One region of the Massilia sp. TWP1-3-3 genome, then DNA from elsewhere that is predicted to be linked to it. Evidence: predicted binding sites of a transcription regulator. Region 1 holds the regulator's gene; the other holds the start of a gene.
What was found. Region 1 encodes FNR, which switches genes on or off when oxygen is low (the NO sensors DNR and NnrR bind a similar motif). Its sites were predicted from a motif close to TTGATNNNNATCAA; they were not measured.

Region 1 (7,766 bases):
GAGGCTATCTTCGGTGCGCGGCAGCGAATGGCGCAGGTATAGAATCAGGTTGCCCAGCATCTCGTCAGCGCGGGCCGGATCGGTGCGCGTGAGCAGTTGGGCGCTGGCCAGCGTGTTGTACAAAAAGTGCGGCTCGACCTGGGCGTGCAGCAAACTCAATTTGGCCACCGTCAATTCCTTTTCGGTGGCGCTTTGGACCACGCTGGCCTGCTCGGCGCGGCGCAGGCCGGCCACGCGCCGCGTAACCGAGCGCACGATCGCTTCCGCGTTTTCCAGGTTGGTGGCGAAGTCGACGAAAAACCAGTCGCTCCAGGCTGAGCGCTCCGGTTCGCAAATGAGCGTCACGCTGCCGGCCTCGCCATTCGGCGCGACCGTCACCAGGATCTGGTTGAAGTGGGTGCGCAAGTGGCGCGTGAACTGGATTTGCACCGTGTCGCCACTGTAAGGGTCGATACGCTTGATCTTGGCGCGCAGTTGCAAGCTGTCGCGCGCGCTGTCGACCGACTCGATGCCCGGCAGTTCGCGCACCGCCGCCTCGACCAGGTCGAAGGCGGCTCCCGCTTCGAACGGGATTTCGATCTGGCGCCGCTGGCGGTTCGACAGCGAGCTGCTGTTGACTTCGCCGGTAATCAGGCGCACCCGGCGCAGGTGCGAAAAGGCCGTGATCAAGACCACGGCGCCGAGCAGCATGCCGGTCGCCGCAATAAAGCCGCCGGCGTCGCGCCCGATCGGTTGCAGCAGCGCGTCGTTGGCGATCAAGGCGCACAGGAAATACAGCACCATCCAGGAAACGGTGAGGCGAAACAGGAAAAAGAGGCTGGTCATGAGGGGTTCCGGGTCAGTAGTCGTAGGCGCAGCTTAGCAAGCGCGGTCCGTGACTTCCGGCATTATCCGACAGAACCCCGCAGGGGCCGACGGAGGCGGGAAAACCAGCCAATGTCATCGTCGACGGTCCTATCGCAGTAGCGCATCATGTCCTCCATGGCGGCGGGAGCATCCACACCGGCTATATTCTCGGGCGTGGTATTTCTGCGGCATAACAGCACACGGTTGACGATGGTGCCCGTTATCCAGCGGCAGCCCCCTACCTGGACGTTCGTATAGCCGCGACAGGACAATTTGAATGTCAGCGATTGCGCCATGCCAGCGGCCGCGCCGCCGAAACACGACCATAGGATGACCTTGCCCGCAAACGCTTTCGGCAGACCCCGTTTCTCGAGCAGGCGAGCCAGTGAGCGCGCCGAATGCGTATACCCGGCGTCTTTTTGAATGCGGTCGCCATAATTTCCATGTCCCAAAATCAGCAAGTCGTGATGCAGATGGGCCAGACTAATTTCCGGTGATGAGACATCGCTCCCCACATTGCCTTGAGCCGAAGGCTGGCAATGCAGCGTCGCGGCCGCGCTGGCCCACCTTTGTGGGACGGACACGGGCGGACAGGCTAAACTGTCGGCTCCATTCCCAACGCTGCAAGGTTTGCCCATGTCGTTTGCTTCCCTCGGTCTGATCGACCCGCTCATGCGCACGCTCGATGCGCTTGGCTACACGAGCGCCACGCCGGTGCAGGCACAGGCGATCGGCCCGGTCCTGGCCGGGCGCGACGTAATGGCCGCAGCCCAGACCGGGACCGGCAAGACCGCCGGTTTCGCCCTCCCGCTGCTGCAGCGCCTGACCATGGAAGGCGGCCAGGCGGGCAGCAACGCGGTGCGCGTGCTGGTGCTGGTGCCCACGCGCGAATTGGCCGAACAAGTGCACGACAGTTTCAAGGAATATGGCGCCGGCCTGCCGCTGCGCACCCATGTCGCTTACGGCGGCGTGAGCATCAATCCGCAAATGATGAAGCTACGCAAAGGGCTCGACGTACTGGTGGCCACGCCCGGGCGCCTGCTCGACCTGTACCGCCAGAATGCGGTCAAGTTCGACCAGTTGCAAACGCTGGTGCTCGACGAGGCCGACCGCATGCTCGACCTGGGCTTTTCGCGCGAACTGAATGAGATTTTTGCCGCCCTGCCCGCCAAGCGCCAAACCCTGTTGTTTTCGGCGACGTTTTCCGACGAGATCCGCGCGCTGGCAGGCAAGCTCTTGAACAACCCTCTGAGCATTGAAGTTAGCGCGCGCAACAGCACGGTGCAGCGGATTCGGCAGTGGGTGGTGCCGGTCGATAAAAAACGCAAGCCGGAACTGTTCTTGCATTTGTTGCACAAGCTGCGCTGGGGCCAGGTGCTGGTGTTCGTCAAGACGCGCAAGGGTGTCGACCAACTGGTCGACACCTTGGCGGCAAATGGCGTGGCGGCCGACGCGATTCACGGCGACAAGGCGCAGCCGGCGCGCCTGCGGGCGCTGGAGCGTTTCAAGGCGGGCCAGTGCAAGATACTGGTGGCAACCGACGTCGCCGCGCGCGGGCTGGACATCGATGACTTGCCGCAAGTGGTCAATTTCGACTTACCCACCGTGGCCGAAGACTATATCCACCGCACCGGCCGCACCGGCCGCGCGGGCAATGCGGGCCAGGCGGTGTCGCTGGTATGCGCCGATGAGGTGGACTTGCTCGCCGCCATTGAAATGTTCACGCGGCAAACCCTGGAACGCATCGAAGAGCCCGGCTTTTCGCCCGAGCACCGGGTGCCGCTGACCGATACGGCAGGCCAGGTCGTCAAGAAGCCGAAGAAGGCGAAAAAGGCCAAGGTGACGGGCGATGTTTTGCACGTGGATGTCCGCTTTTTAAAAACCCGATAAGCTGCGATGAAGTATGATGACTGAATGAATCAACCGAATCCCCCTGCAGCTGTATTAAATATCAACGTCTTGAAAGCAAGCTGCGCAGGATGCAGCATGCACCAATTATGCCTTCCCATGGGGCTCGACGAGGGCGAACTGAGTCGGCTGGACCAGATCATTGGCAAGCGCAGCCGCATTTTGCGCGACGAGCGCCTGTACCAAATGGATCAGCCTTTTCGCAGTTTGTACGCGATTCGCTTCGGCCATTTCAAGACTTACCAGGTCAATGCGGCCGGAGAACAACAGATTACGGGTTTTCAGATGGCCGGCGAATTGCTGGGAATGGACGCCATCAGCGGCGACCGCCACCATTGCGACGCAGTGGCGCTCGAGGATAGCGAAGTGTGCGAGATTCCGTTCACCCGCCTTGAAGACTTGTTCGGCCAGGTGCCGACGCTGCTGCGTCACTTTCACCGCATCATGAGCCAGGAAATCACGCGTGAACAAAACGTCATGCTATTGCTGGGCAATATGCGCGCCGAGCAGCGTTTTGCGGTGTTTCTGGTCAATTTGTCGTCGCGCTACGCGGCGCGCGGGTATTCGCCGACCAGCTTTCAGCTGCGCATGTCGCGTGAAGATATTGGCAATTATCTGGGCTTGACCATTGAAAGCATCAGTCGATTGCTGTCGCGCTTCAAAAAGCAGGGCTGGTTAAAGGTCGACAAGCGCGAAGTGACGCTGCTCGACCCGGTGATGCTCAAGGCGATGGCCGCCGGTACCGCGCAGTGCAGCCCGATGGCCTGAGTCAGGCTACCCGTAAAAGTCCCCCCACATCGTCGTCGCGCACGCGACGGACCCATGGAACATTGGCTCAGTTGAACCGTTCCATTGCCGCCAATCGTCGCCCCCGCGTTCACGCGCCGGCCGTCGTTGGTCACTTGGGCCCCATGGGACCCGACGACTCAAAACGGCGCCTTTCCATCGTCCGGCACCACGATCAAATACCCCGTCAGCAAGCCGGCCAGCGTGCAAAACGTCCAGAAGAAGAAAAACCCGATGCTGTAGACCGCCATCGGCGCCAGCGACGACAGCGCTTCCGGCTCGACCCACGAGAAGAAAAAGCCTTCAGCGAGCGCCGCGGCCAGGAACGATGGCCACAGCACCGCCATCGCCAGGCGCTTCATGCCCTGCCTCATGGCGCAATGGCCGCATCGGCGTCGATCGTCATCGACTGCTGGGCCGGAAATTGCCATTCGGCGGCCAGGCGCCAGTCGCGCTTGCCCCCTTCCACATTCACCTGCCAGCGTGCCTGCTCCAGTGCCGGCAGCGGCGCCGAAAAACGCCCCTGTGCATCTGGATACACGGCGAGCAAAATGTCTTTTTCAGGCAACGTCGAATGCGCCAGTCCGATCCTGAACGGGGTCGTGACCGGCTGCCCAAAGCTGGTCAATTCGCCCTGCATCGCATGCGCGCCGGCGTTGTAGTGCAGCGCCACCGACAGGCGCTGGGCGCTGGCCACGCGGTCGCGCCGCAAGTCCTGGTTAATCGCCTTGCCCTGCTTGTAATAGTCGTCGACCACCATCGCGTCCTGGCGCGTATAGGCCAGGTAACCGGTGTAGCCGCCGGCCACCAGGACCACGGCCGGCCCGAGCATCAGCAGCCATGGCCAGCGCTGGGCATACCATGGCGGCGCCGTGCGCAGCCTGGGTTGGGAAGCAGTTTGCATGCGGTTCTCCTTCATTATCTCGGTACGATAAATACGGCTTTTTCGGTGACCTTGAGCGAGGGCTGGTCGAGCGCGCTCAATTCGAACATGATCGCATGCGAGCCGCCCGTCAGGGCTGCCCGTTCGGTCTGCACCCGCACCGGCACGGCGCGCGTGCTGGCGCCGTCGAGCAGCACTTCTTCCTGGTCGGCCAGGCGCACCCCGGGCAGGCCGCTGACGACAATGTGGAAGCGATGCGCCGTTTCGCCGGTGTTCATCACCTGCAGGCGGTACACGTTTTCAATCACGCCGTCGCCCACTTCGCGCCCCATCGAGCCGCGGTCGCGGATGACGTCAAGCTTGAGCGGGGTGCGCAGCGCCAGCGCGGTGCCAAAGCCGATGCCGATCAGGGCCAGCAGCGCGCTGTAAATGAGCACGCGTGGGCGCACGATGTGCGCGCCGATCTGGCGCGCCGACCAGCCCTTTTCCATGGCCTGGTCGGTCGAATAGCGAATCAGCCCGCGCGGCAGGTCGATCTTGTCCATCACGCCGTTGCAAGCGTCCACGCAGGCCGCGCAGCCGATGCATTCATACTGCAGGCCATTGCGAATGTCGATTCCGGTCGGGCACACCTGCACGCACAGGGTGCAGTCGATGCAGTCGCCCTTGGTGCGTTCGGCCGTTTGCGCGCCGCGCGGCTCGCCCCGTTCCCGGTCGTAGGTAACGATCAGCGTGTCTTTGTCGAACATGGCGCTCTGGAAGCGCGCATAGGGGCACATGTATTTGCACACCTGCTCGCGCAGCCAGCCCGCGTTGCCGTAGGTGGCGAGCGCGTAAAAGCCGATCCAGAACCATTCCCACGGCCCCAGGCTGAGCGCGCCAATGCCCGCCATCATCGAGCGCATGGGCGCAAAGTAACCGACGAACGAGATCCCGGTCCACAGCGCCACCAGCCACCAGGCGCTGTGTTTGGCGCTCTTGCGCCAGATCTTGTCCAGCGTCCAGGGTTGGCGGTCGAGCCGGATGCGGGCGCTGCGCGCGCCTTCGATCTTGCGCTCGATCCACATGAAAATTTCGGTGTACACCGTTTGCGGACAGGCAAAGCCGCACCACACGCGCCCGGCCACGGCCGTCACCAAAAACAGCAGCCAGGCGCAGATGATCAGCAGCGCAGCGAGGTAAATGAAGTCCTGCGGCCACAGCACCAACCCAAAGATGTAGAACTTGCGCGCGGCCAGGTCGAACAGGACCGCCTGACGATCGTTCCAGGTCAGCCACGGCAGACCGTAGAACACGATCTGCGTGATCCACACGCAGGCCCAGCGCAGGGTCGCATAGCGGCCCTTCGCCTCGCGCGGATAAATCTCCTCGCGCGCCGCGTACATTTTGATCACCTTTGGACTGGACTGCTTCATTTTTTAGCCACTGCCGCGTTGTCACTGGCCGCGTTAGGACTGGCCGCGGTGATGCTGGCAGATTTGGTGCCGGCCGGGTCGTTCGACAGGCTCCACACGTAAGCTGCCAGCACGTGCACCTTGTCGGCGCCCAGGAAGTCCTCGAAGGCCGGCATCTGGTTGTCGCGCCCCTTGCGGATGGTTTCCATGATGGTGTCGGCGCTGCCGCCATACAGCCAGACCTTGTCGGTCAGGTTCGGCGCGCCGATGGCCTGGTTGCCCCCGCCGCTGGCGGTGTGGCAAGCCATGCAGGCACTGAACTTGGACTTGCCGAACACCGCCTTGATCGGATCGTGCGAGGCGCCCGACAAGCTCTTGACGTATTGGACAACGTTGACGATATCGTCATCCGAGCCGACCGCCGCGCCCATTGGCGGCATCACCCCGTGACGCCCCTTCATGATGGTCGTCTTGATGATCTCCGGCGTGCCGCCATGCAGCCAGTCGCTGTCGGTCAGGTTCGGATAACCCTTGTTGCCGCGCGCATCCGAGCCGTGGCACTGGGCGCAGTACGTCATGAACAGGCGCTCGCCGATGGCATGCGCCTTCGGGTCGGCCGCCACCACCTCGATCGGCTGGCCGGAAAAGCGCGCAAACTGCGGACCGTATTCGGCGTCGGCTTTACTGAGTTCTTCAGTGTAGGCGCTGCTCGACTTCCAGCCAAGCTTGCCGGCATAGCTGCCAAGGCCCGGATACAGGAACAGGTAAGCGAGCGCGAAGACGATGGTGATGTAGAACAGCCACATCCACCAGCGCGGCAGCGGCGTGTTCAACTCGGACAGGTCTTCGTCCCACACGTGGCCGGTGGTGCCGTCGCTCGGCGCGTCGGGCGCAACTTTGTGCAGCGACTGCGAGTACAGCAAAATGCCGCAGCCGGCCACGGACAGCAGCGTGATGACGACGATGAACAGGTCCCAGAATACGTGGGTAAAATCAGACATGGCGCTTCTCCTGCACGCCATCATCGAGGGCGTCGTCGGCAAACGGCAGCGCCGCCTGGATCGCAAAGTCGGCATTGCTGCGCAGTGCAAAGGTCCACAGCAAAATGCCGAGGAAGGTCACGAAGCTGATCACGGTCATGATGCTGCTCGCACTATCGAAAATATGTTCCATCTTATTTCCTTGTCTTGATCTGGGTGCCCAGGCCCTGCAGGTACGCAATGAGCGCATCCTGCTCGGTCTTGTCGGCCAGCGTGGCCGGACCCTGGGCAATCTCTTCTTCCGAGTACGGCACGCCAAGGCGCTTCATGGCGCGCATCTTGGGCAGCACGTCTTCAGGCACCAGCTTGTTGGCCGCCAGCCATGGATAGCCCGGCATGTTCGATTCCGGCACCAGCGAGCGCGGGTCGTCCAGGTGGCTGCGGTGCCAGTCGTCGCTGTAACGCCCGCCCACGCGCGCCAGATCCGGCCCGGTGCGCTTGGAGCCCCACTGGAACGGGTGGTCGTAGACGTACTCGCCGGCCACCGAGTAGTGGCCATAACGTTCGGTCTCGGCACGAAACGGCCGGATCATCTGCGAGTGGCAGTTGTAGCAGCCCTCGCGGATGTACACGTCGCGGCCCGTCAGGCGCAGCGCGGAATACGGCTTCAGGCCGGCCACCGGCTCGGTGGTGGACTTCTGGAAGAACAAGGGAACGATCTCCACCAGGCCGCCGACGGAAATGACCAGCAAGATCAGTCCGATCAGCAGCCAGGGGTTCTTTTCGATCCACGCATGGGAAAATTTCATGATGGCTCCTGGTTTAAGCGTGTGAAGGTAAAAGGGACGGGATCTTCGCGTCCGCACCGACGGTGCCGCGCATCGTCTGGAAGGTGTTGTACGCCATGATCAGCATGCCGGTCAGGTACAGAACGCCGCCGGAGACCCGGATCACGTAGTACGGATAGGT
Region 2 (7,766 bases), on a different contig from region 1:
CATGCCGGGCACGTCGAAGGTTTTCATGGAGCGGGCGACGTCAGCGTCGAGGTCGTACGCGGCGGCAGGTGCGGCTACTTGCCCCACTATTGGTGCCACTGTAGCAGCCGGCTCGGCTGCTACGGTAGCGACGCTAAAGGCGAGCAGGATCGCTGCTGCAATGCGGTTCATGGAATGCACGGTCTTATCCTTGTTTGGCCATTTGTTTATCGACGTTTTTCTGCGTGAGCGGGTGGTAGCGCTCGCGCGCTTTCTTGTACACGTCCTCGGCCCAGGCCTTGTCTTCCGGCTTGGCGCGCAGCGCGGTGTAGAGCGGAACGACGAATTTCTGGCGGCCCACGCTCATCAAAAAGGCATTGAGGGGCGAACGAATGTCGCGGTAACCGGCATGAATGGCAGCGCGGTAAAAGCGGAACGCCACTTCATTGTTGCCCGTCTTGCCAAGCCCAAAAGCCTGGTCCAGATCCTTCAACTGGGCGACGGTCGCCTTGTTGTCGATATCGTTCAGGAACTTCATCCACTCGATCGCCTTCCAATTTTTGGTATCGAGCTTGGCGGTCGGCAGTTCTCCCTTAAGCCATGCGGCGCGGGCCGTGTCGAGCGCGGCCAGGCGGCGCGAGTTTTCGCGCCGGGCGCTGGCCGGAATGCCCGGCGCGTACAGCCACTCTTCGAGTTCCGCCTCGCTCATCACCTTGGGATACTTGGTCAGCAGGTTCTTGCGCAGGTAGTCGACGAACTGCTCGGTCGTCACGCTCTGGAACGCATGCTGGTCGAACCAGCCGCGCAAAAACGGATCGAACACCGCGCGCCCGGCGCGCTGCTCGAGCGTGCGCAGCAGCCAGGCGCCTTTCGGATAGACCAGGCCTTCGTCGGCATACGCGGTCGACGAGGTATCGGCATCACGCGTGATCAAGGCCTGCTTGGTGGCCGGCACGATGGCGGCCAATGACGCGAGCGCCTCTTCCTGTTCGACCTGCAGGTTCATGGCAGCCACATCCGGCCCGTACAGCGACTCCAGGATGCGCGTGGTGACGTAGGTGGTAAAGCCTTCGTTGAGCCAGAAATGCTTCCACGAGGCGTTGGTCACCAGGTTGCCGGACCAGCTGTGCGCCAGTTCGTGCGCGATCAGGTCAACCAGGCTGCGGTCGCCCGCGATCATGGTGGGCGTGAGAAAAGTCAGGCGCGGGTTTTCCATGCCGCCGATGGGGAACGACGGCGGCAGCACCAGCATGTCGTAGCGCCCCCAGCGATACGGGCCGTACAGCGACTCCGCGGCGGCGATCATTTTTTCGGTGTCGGCAAATTCGTAGGCCGCAGCCTTGATGCGCTTCGGTTCCGCATACACGCCGGTGCGCGGACCGAGCTTGCGCACATCAAGTTCACCAATGCCGATCGCCAGCAGGTAGGACGGAATTGCCTGCGGCATCTTGAAGCGCCAGCCACCCTTGCCGGTCGCCTTGGGATCGTTATCGGCGCTCATCACCACGCGCAAACCTTGCGGCGCATCGATCCGGGCGCTGTAGGTAAAGCGCACCGCCGGCGTATCTTGCACCGGCACCCACGAGCGGGCGTCGATTGATTCGGACTGGCTGAACATGAAAGGACGCTTGCCCGACATAGTCTGCACGGGATTAAGCCACTGCAGTGCGCTCGCGGTGGGTGCGGTGCGGTAATGGATGCGGACCTTGGCCGGCTGGCCTTTCAGGTCGATGTGCAGCGCCTGGCCTTTTTCGGCGTCGAGCTTGTCGAGCGTGTACGTCACGCTGCGCCATGCGCCGTTCGGGCCCTGCGCTTCGATCTTGCTGATCGCCAGCTCGCGCGTGTCCAGGTCGAGCGTGGTGGCCGCTTTGTCGATCCAGGCCAGCGACAGCTCGGCGTAGCCGGCCAGCGTGCGGGTGCCGAAATCGGCCTTCAGGTCCATGTGGAGATCGGTGGTCTTGACCTGGTCGTAGCGGGCGTAGCTGAGCGGGTCGAGCGCAAACGCCAGCGCGCTCCACTGGGTAATCACGACGCACGCTGCGGCGCGCAGGTAGCTTGATTTTTTCATCTTGTCTCCGTTTTTGTCTGCATCTAAGGGCGCTGGCAGAATATCACGCTGTGAACGCCAGCGATAGCACCGCCGGGCGCGTATGTACGTCCATACATACAACACTGCAGACGTAAAAAAACCCACCGCACGCGGTGGGTTTTCACGGAAAACCGCGCGCTTACTGGGTGCTCAAGGTCACGTCGTCCAGCACGAACGAGGTGGCCACGGTCGAGCCTTCAACGCCTTCGAAATACACGCGCACGGTCTGGCCCTTGTAGGCCGACAGGTCGAAACTCTTTTCGACAAAGGTCGCGCCCTTGTTCAGGTTTGAATACGTCGCCAGCGTGGCCAGGACCGCCCCGCTGCTGCTGCGCACCTGGACCTTGAGGGTGTCGAACGCACCCGTGGTGGTGGTCTCGGCGGAGACCACTTTCAGCCAGAACTTGAGCGTGGCGCTGGTGGCCGCCGCCGGAATGGCGACCTGCTGGTAGACGCTGTCGGTGTGCGCCGCGCCATAGCCATTGAGCCAGGCTTTCCAGCTGCCGCCGTGGGCCGCCTGGCCGGCGTCGGTGGTGATCACGCCAGTCGACGCGGTCCACGATGCCGCGCCCGATTCAAAGCCCGGGTTGACGATGCGCTGGACGGCCGCCACGTTCGATACCGTGAAGTTCACCGGCGCCGACAGCGTGCTGTTGTTGGCGGCGTCGTACGCCCTGGCGGTCAGCGCGTGGCTGGCGTTCGACAGGGTGAGCGAGTCGAGCGTCAACGCATACGGCGCGGTGCTGTCCGTACCCTTCAGGACGTTGTCGACATAGAACTCAACTGTGCTGACGCCCACATTGTCGCTGGCGATGGCCGACAGCGTGATGGCGCCGCTGGAGCCGCTTTCGGCGGCCGTTACCGCTGGCGGCGTGCTGTCCACGGTCGAATTGTTGACACTGAACGCGACCGCTGTCGAGACGCCCACATTGCCGGCGGCATCGTAGGCGCGTGCCACCAAGCTGTGGCTGCCGTTCGCCAGCGTGGTCGAATTGATGCTGGCCGAATACGGCGCCACGTTGCTGCTCGCCTTTAGGACATTGTCCACATAAAACTCGACCATGGTCACGCCCACATTGTCGCTGGCGTTGGCGGAAACAACAATGGTGCCGCTGGTGCCGGACTCGGCAGCCGAGACGGTAGGCTGCACGCTGTCGCCCGCGCCACCCTGAGTGACCCAAACCGGCGCCGACCACAGGATCTTGCCGTCCGACTGGGTGACCTTGGCGTAGTAATAGTGTTCGCCATTGGCCGGGGTGATGGTGGTGCTTGCCGTGCTCGACACTTCGGTCGGCGTACCATTGCGGCCCGGCACGCCCTCGATGATGGAGACCGTCGACACGGTCTGGCCGGCGGTATTGGCATAGTTGGCCACCAGGTTCAGCGCGCCGCTGTTGGCAAAGCGCTCGCCCATGACGTGGCCGTTGGCGGTGAGCACCAGTTGCGAATTCTTGTCCATCGAGGCGAACACGCGGCGCGCCTTGACGGCGGCGACAAAGCTATCCTGGGTCAGCGGGGTGCCGGTGGGAATCAGGATACCAGTGCGGTTGGTGTACGACGCACCCCAGTTGGCGCAGTGATTGTCCTGGTTGGTCGAAAACGCAACGTGAAAGCCCGATTCGAGCGCCTTTTGGCAGGCAACTTCAAAATTGCTGCGGCCGGTTTCCGTTTCGGTGGTATTGACCGAGAACGCCGACGTATTGAGCACTTCGCACAGCGCCATGGCCTGGTCGCCATCGGCGGAATAGCCGAGCGGCACGCCGCCCACGAGGAACTGGCCGCTGGTTGAAGGGTGGTTGAACTGGCCCACATAGCCGCGCTGGCGCATCATTGTATACAGGCCGGCGTAGTCGGTCTTTTCGGTCAGGATGTCGGCAATCAGCTGGCCGCTGCTGTTGTATTCCCAGCCCAGCAAATCGCTCGAATTGAAGATATTCAGGTGGCCGCCGTTGTTGATCACGCCCCATTCCATACCGTACACGGCCAGAAAGTTGGGGTTGGCGGCATTGAAGTCCGCCGCCGCCGTCAGGCCCGACTGGTAGAGCGCCTTGGCGGTGGCCGGGTTGGCGGAGGTATTGGTGCCGGACGAACCATCGAACATGTGGTTGTGCTCGGACGTCATCAACATGTCCAGACCGCGGCCCTTGGCGTAGGCAAACGCGTCGCTCGGGCCGAACGGGGCCGACAGCGGCGCTTGCGAACCGGAACAGGAGCCGACAGGGCCGCCGCCATCGCTGTGGTTGGTCTGACTGTGCAGGTTGGCAAGATACACGGTGTACGGCAACGAACCGGTGGCCGGAGCCATCGTCTGGACCGACAACTGGTCTTGCGTCTTGGCGGCGGTGCGCGCCGGCTTGCTGGTGTTCAAAGCCTGAAAGGCGGGCATGGCCGGGGCAGCGGTCTTGCCGACCGACAGTTCCCAGGTTTGCTCGATGACGTCGGCGCCACCGGCAGCCAGCGCGGCATCGATGCCTGCGGCCGACTTGTCGGCCTTGCCGGCAAGCGGCGCGTCGTTGGCTACGGCTTGCATGCGGACCTGATAGGTACCGTCCGGGTTGCTGATCGGGTCGGCACGGCCATTCCATTTGACATCGACCTTGACGGCATTCTTGAACAGGCGCTGCACGCCATTCCAGCGCTGCACCACGTGGCCGTTGGGGCCGACCAGCTCGACGCGCCAGCTGATGTCTTGCGCGGTGGTGACGTACGGATAGTCGAATTCCAGCGTGAAGGCGCGCGCTTCGTTCTGCGCGGCAGCTTTGTAAGGCACATGCAAGGTTGCTTCAAATTCACGGTGATCGAGTTCGGATGCGAATGCGGCGTTTCCGGCCGTCAGTGCAAGAAAAATGGCAAGGTGAGGCAAGAGCTTTTTGGTGTTCTGACGCATTGAATTTCCTCGAGGACGTTTATGAAACAACACTGTTATTGTCCCAACTATGCATGACGGGAATATGACCTACAAATTCGATTAAGCTTTCTTATTAATATGTAATTGATATAAGTTAAACAAAGCTGAACGTTACTTTCTGCCGGGGAATTTCCCTGCTGGGGAGCAGGATCTGAATATCCCATTTGCACGCAAATCTGCTCGCGGAAATTCATCAAATAAATTTGCGGGGGTGTGGCGGATATGATGAAAATGTCCATTACTGGACATTTTCATCAAGATTTGACGGTTTTAAACAGTTGGCCGGCGCACCTGCAGCGCGACCTGGTGGGTCCGTTCATCGTCCTGCATGACGATCACCATGCCTGCCTGGACCACGCCATCGATCAGCATGGCGTCGGTATCGCCCGCCGTGACCGTGATCGCATACACCGAGCGGCGGTAGCGGTAGTCCAGCTTGAAGCCCGGCCAGTCGGCCGGCAGCTGCGGCGCCAGCGTCAGGCGCTCTGCGGCCAGGCTTACGCCCAGCAGCGACTCGATCATCAGGCGATACATCCAGCCCGAGGAACCGGTGTACCAGGTCCAGCCGCCGCGCCCGATGTGGGGCGACACTGCATACACGTCGGCCGCCACCACGTACGGTTCCACCTTGTACAGGGCGCAATCGCGCGGGTTCAAGCCGTGGTTGACCGGATTGATCATGCGCAGCAGTTCCCAGGCGCGCTCGGTGTCGCCCATCTTGGCAAACGCCATGGCCGTCCAGATGGCAGCATGCGTGTACTGGCCGCCGTTCTCGCGCACGCCGGGCACGTAGCCGCGGATGTAGCCGGGATTGAGCACGCCGTCGTCAAACGGCGGATCGAGCAGTTGCACCAGGCCGTAGTCGCGCTTGACCAGGCGCGCGTCGACCGCGGCCATGGCTTGCGCGGTGCGCACCTTGTCGGCCGCGCCCGAGATTACGCCCCAGCTTTGCGAGATCGAATCGATCTGACATTCATCGTTGGTGTGGGACCCAAGCGGCGTGCCGTCGTCAAAATACGCGCGCCGGTACCACTGGCCGTCCCACGCATGCGCTTCGACGTTGGCGGCCAGCTTGACCGCTTCTGCGCGGCAGGTGGCAGCAAACGCATGGTCGCCGTGCACCACGGCCACTTCGGAAAAACGCTGCAGCACTTCGTAGAGGAAGAAGGCCAGCCACACGCTTTCGCCCTTGCCTTCGTTGCCGACGCGGTCCATGCCGTCGTTCCAGTCGCAGGTGCCGATCAAGGGCAGGCCATGCTCGCCAAAGCGCAGGCCGCGCTTGATGGCGCGCACGCAGTGCTCGTACAGGTCGCCGGTCTGGCCTGAGCGGTGCGGCATGTCGTAATACGACTCTTCTTCCTGGTTCAGCATGCGCCCTTCAAGGAACGGGGCCGGCTCGGTGAGTACGCTGCGGTCCCCCGTGCCGATGACGTAGCGGTGGGTTGCCAGCGGCAGCCACAAAAAGTCGTCGGAGCAGTGGGTGCGCACGCCGCGGTCCTGCGGCGGGTGCCACCAGTGCTGCACGTCGCCTTCCACGAACTGGTGGCCGGCGCACAGGATCAGGTGCTCGCGCAGCAAGTGCGGTTCGGTGTGGATCATCGCCATCGCGTCTTGCAGCTGGTCGCGAAAGCCAAACGCGCCGCCGGACTGGTAGTAGCCGCTGCGCGCCCACAAGCGGCAGGCGATGGTCTGGTACATCAGCCAGCCATTGGCCAGCACGTCCATCGACGGGTCCGGCGTCTGGACGCGGACCGCGCCCAGCGTGTGGTCCCAATGTGCGCGCACCTTAACAAAGGCCGCGTTGGCCGCGGCGCTGCCGCTGTACTGCGAGATGATGCCGGTGGCGTCCGCATTCCTGCGCCCGCCCACACCCAGCATGAACACCAGTTCGCGTTCTTCGCCTGGCTGCAGTTCGACCACTACCTGGATCGCCGCGCAGGGATCGAGCGCGGCGCCAAGCTTGCCCGACAAGCGTGCGCGCCCCATCGCCGCCGGATTGGCCAGCGTGCGGTTGCGCCCGATGAATTCGGTGCGGTCAGCCGTCACAGTGCGCCCTTGCCCCTCGACGTGGAAAAAGCCCACGCGGCCCGAAAACTCGGTGTTGTAAGCGTTGCGCGCAAACAGCGCGCCACTGACCGGATCGAGTTCGGTCGTCACGTGCATCGACGACTTGGCGCGCAGGTCGCCCAGCACCCATTCCACGTAGCCCGTGGCCGACAGGCGGCGCGGCACGGTGCTGTCGTTGCGCAGCTTGATGACCGAATACTTGATCGATGCGTCCAGCGCGACAAAGGTGGTCAGCTCACTGTAAATGCCTTGCTGCGCATGCTCGAAGATGCTGTAGCCAAAGCCATGGCGCGACACGTACTCGCCGCTGGCCTGCACCGGCAGCGCAGTCGGCGACCAAAAGACGCCGGTCTGCTCGTCGCGGATGTAAAACGACTCGCCGCTGCGGTCCGACACCGGATCGTTGTCCCAGGGCGTGAGGCGGAATTCATGCGCGTTCTCGGCCCAGGTGTAGGCCTGCCCGCTTTCGGAAATCACGCTGCCGAAGTTGGGATTGGCCAGCACATTGACCCATGGTGCGGGCGTACGGTGCTGCGCGTCGGTGCGGATCACGTATTCGCGCCCGTCCGCCGTAAAGCCACCCGTGCCGTTGTGCAAAATGAGTTCGCGCTGCGGCTGCGGTATGCCGGCGCGTAGCTGGTAAGGCTCCTTGCGTTCTTCCGCCATCAGCAAGGCCAGCTTGGGCGTGACCGGCGTGGCGCGCTTGACCTGGTCGGCCAGCGT

Region 2: ACP7D4_RS01635 (CehA/McbA family metallohydrolase) is a predicted target of FNR. The motif match lies at 5,061-5,074, and genes of this name have one in related genera.

What each region holds. Positions count from the first base shown of each region.
Region 1 covers NZ_JAFCWX010000009.1:20,388-28,153, reverse strand. Annotated here, with positions in the region: gene ACP7D4_RS10815 (sensor histidine kinase) at 1-825, opposite strand, end outside; gene ACP7D4_RS10810 (hypothetical protein) at 888-1,430, opposite strand; gene ACP7D4_RS10805 (DEAD/DEAH box helicase) at 1,483-2,736, shown strand; gene fnr (fumarate/nitrate reduction transcriptional regulator Fnr) at 2,761-3,522, shown strand; gene ACP7D4_RS10795 (hypothetical protein) at 3,681-3,902, opposite strand; gene ACP7D4_RS10790 (FixH family protein) at 3,911-4,444, opposite strand; gene ccoG (cytochrome c oxidase accessory protein CcoG) at 4,459-5,838, opposite strand; gene ccoP (cytochrome-c oxidase, cbb3-type subunit III) at 5,835-6,818, opposite strand; gene ACP7D4_RS10775 (cbb3-type cytochrome oxidase subunit 3) at 6,811-6,990, opposite strand; gene ccoO (cytochrome-c oxidase, cbb3-type subunit II) at 6,992-7,606, opposite strand; gene ccoN (cytochrome-c oxidase, cbb3-type subunit I) at 7,620-7,766, opposite strand, start outside.
Region 2 covers NZ_JAFCWX010000001.1:341,448-349,213, forward strand. Annotated here, with positions in the region: gene ACP7D4_RS01625 (serine hydrolase) at 1-171, opposite strand, end outside; gene ACP7D4_RS01630 (M1 family metallopeptidase) at 185-2,047, opposite strand; gene ACP7D4_RS01635 (CehA/McbA family metallohydrolase) at 2,208-4,955, opposite strand; gene ACP7D4_RS01640 (GH36-type glycosyl hydrolase domain-containing protein) at 5,247-7,766, opposite strand, start outside.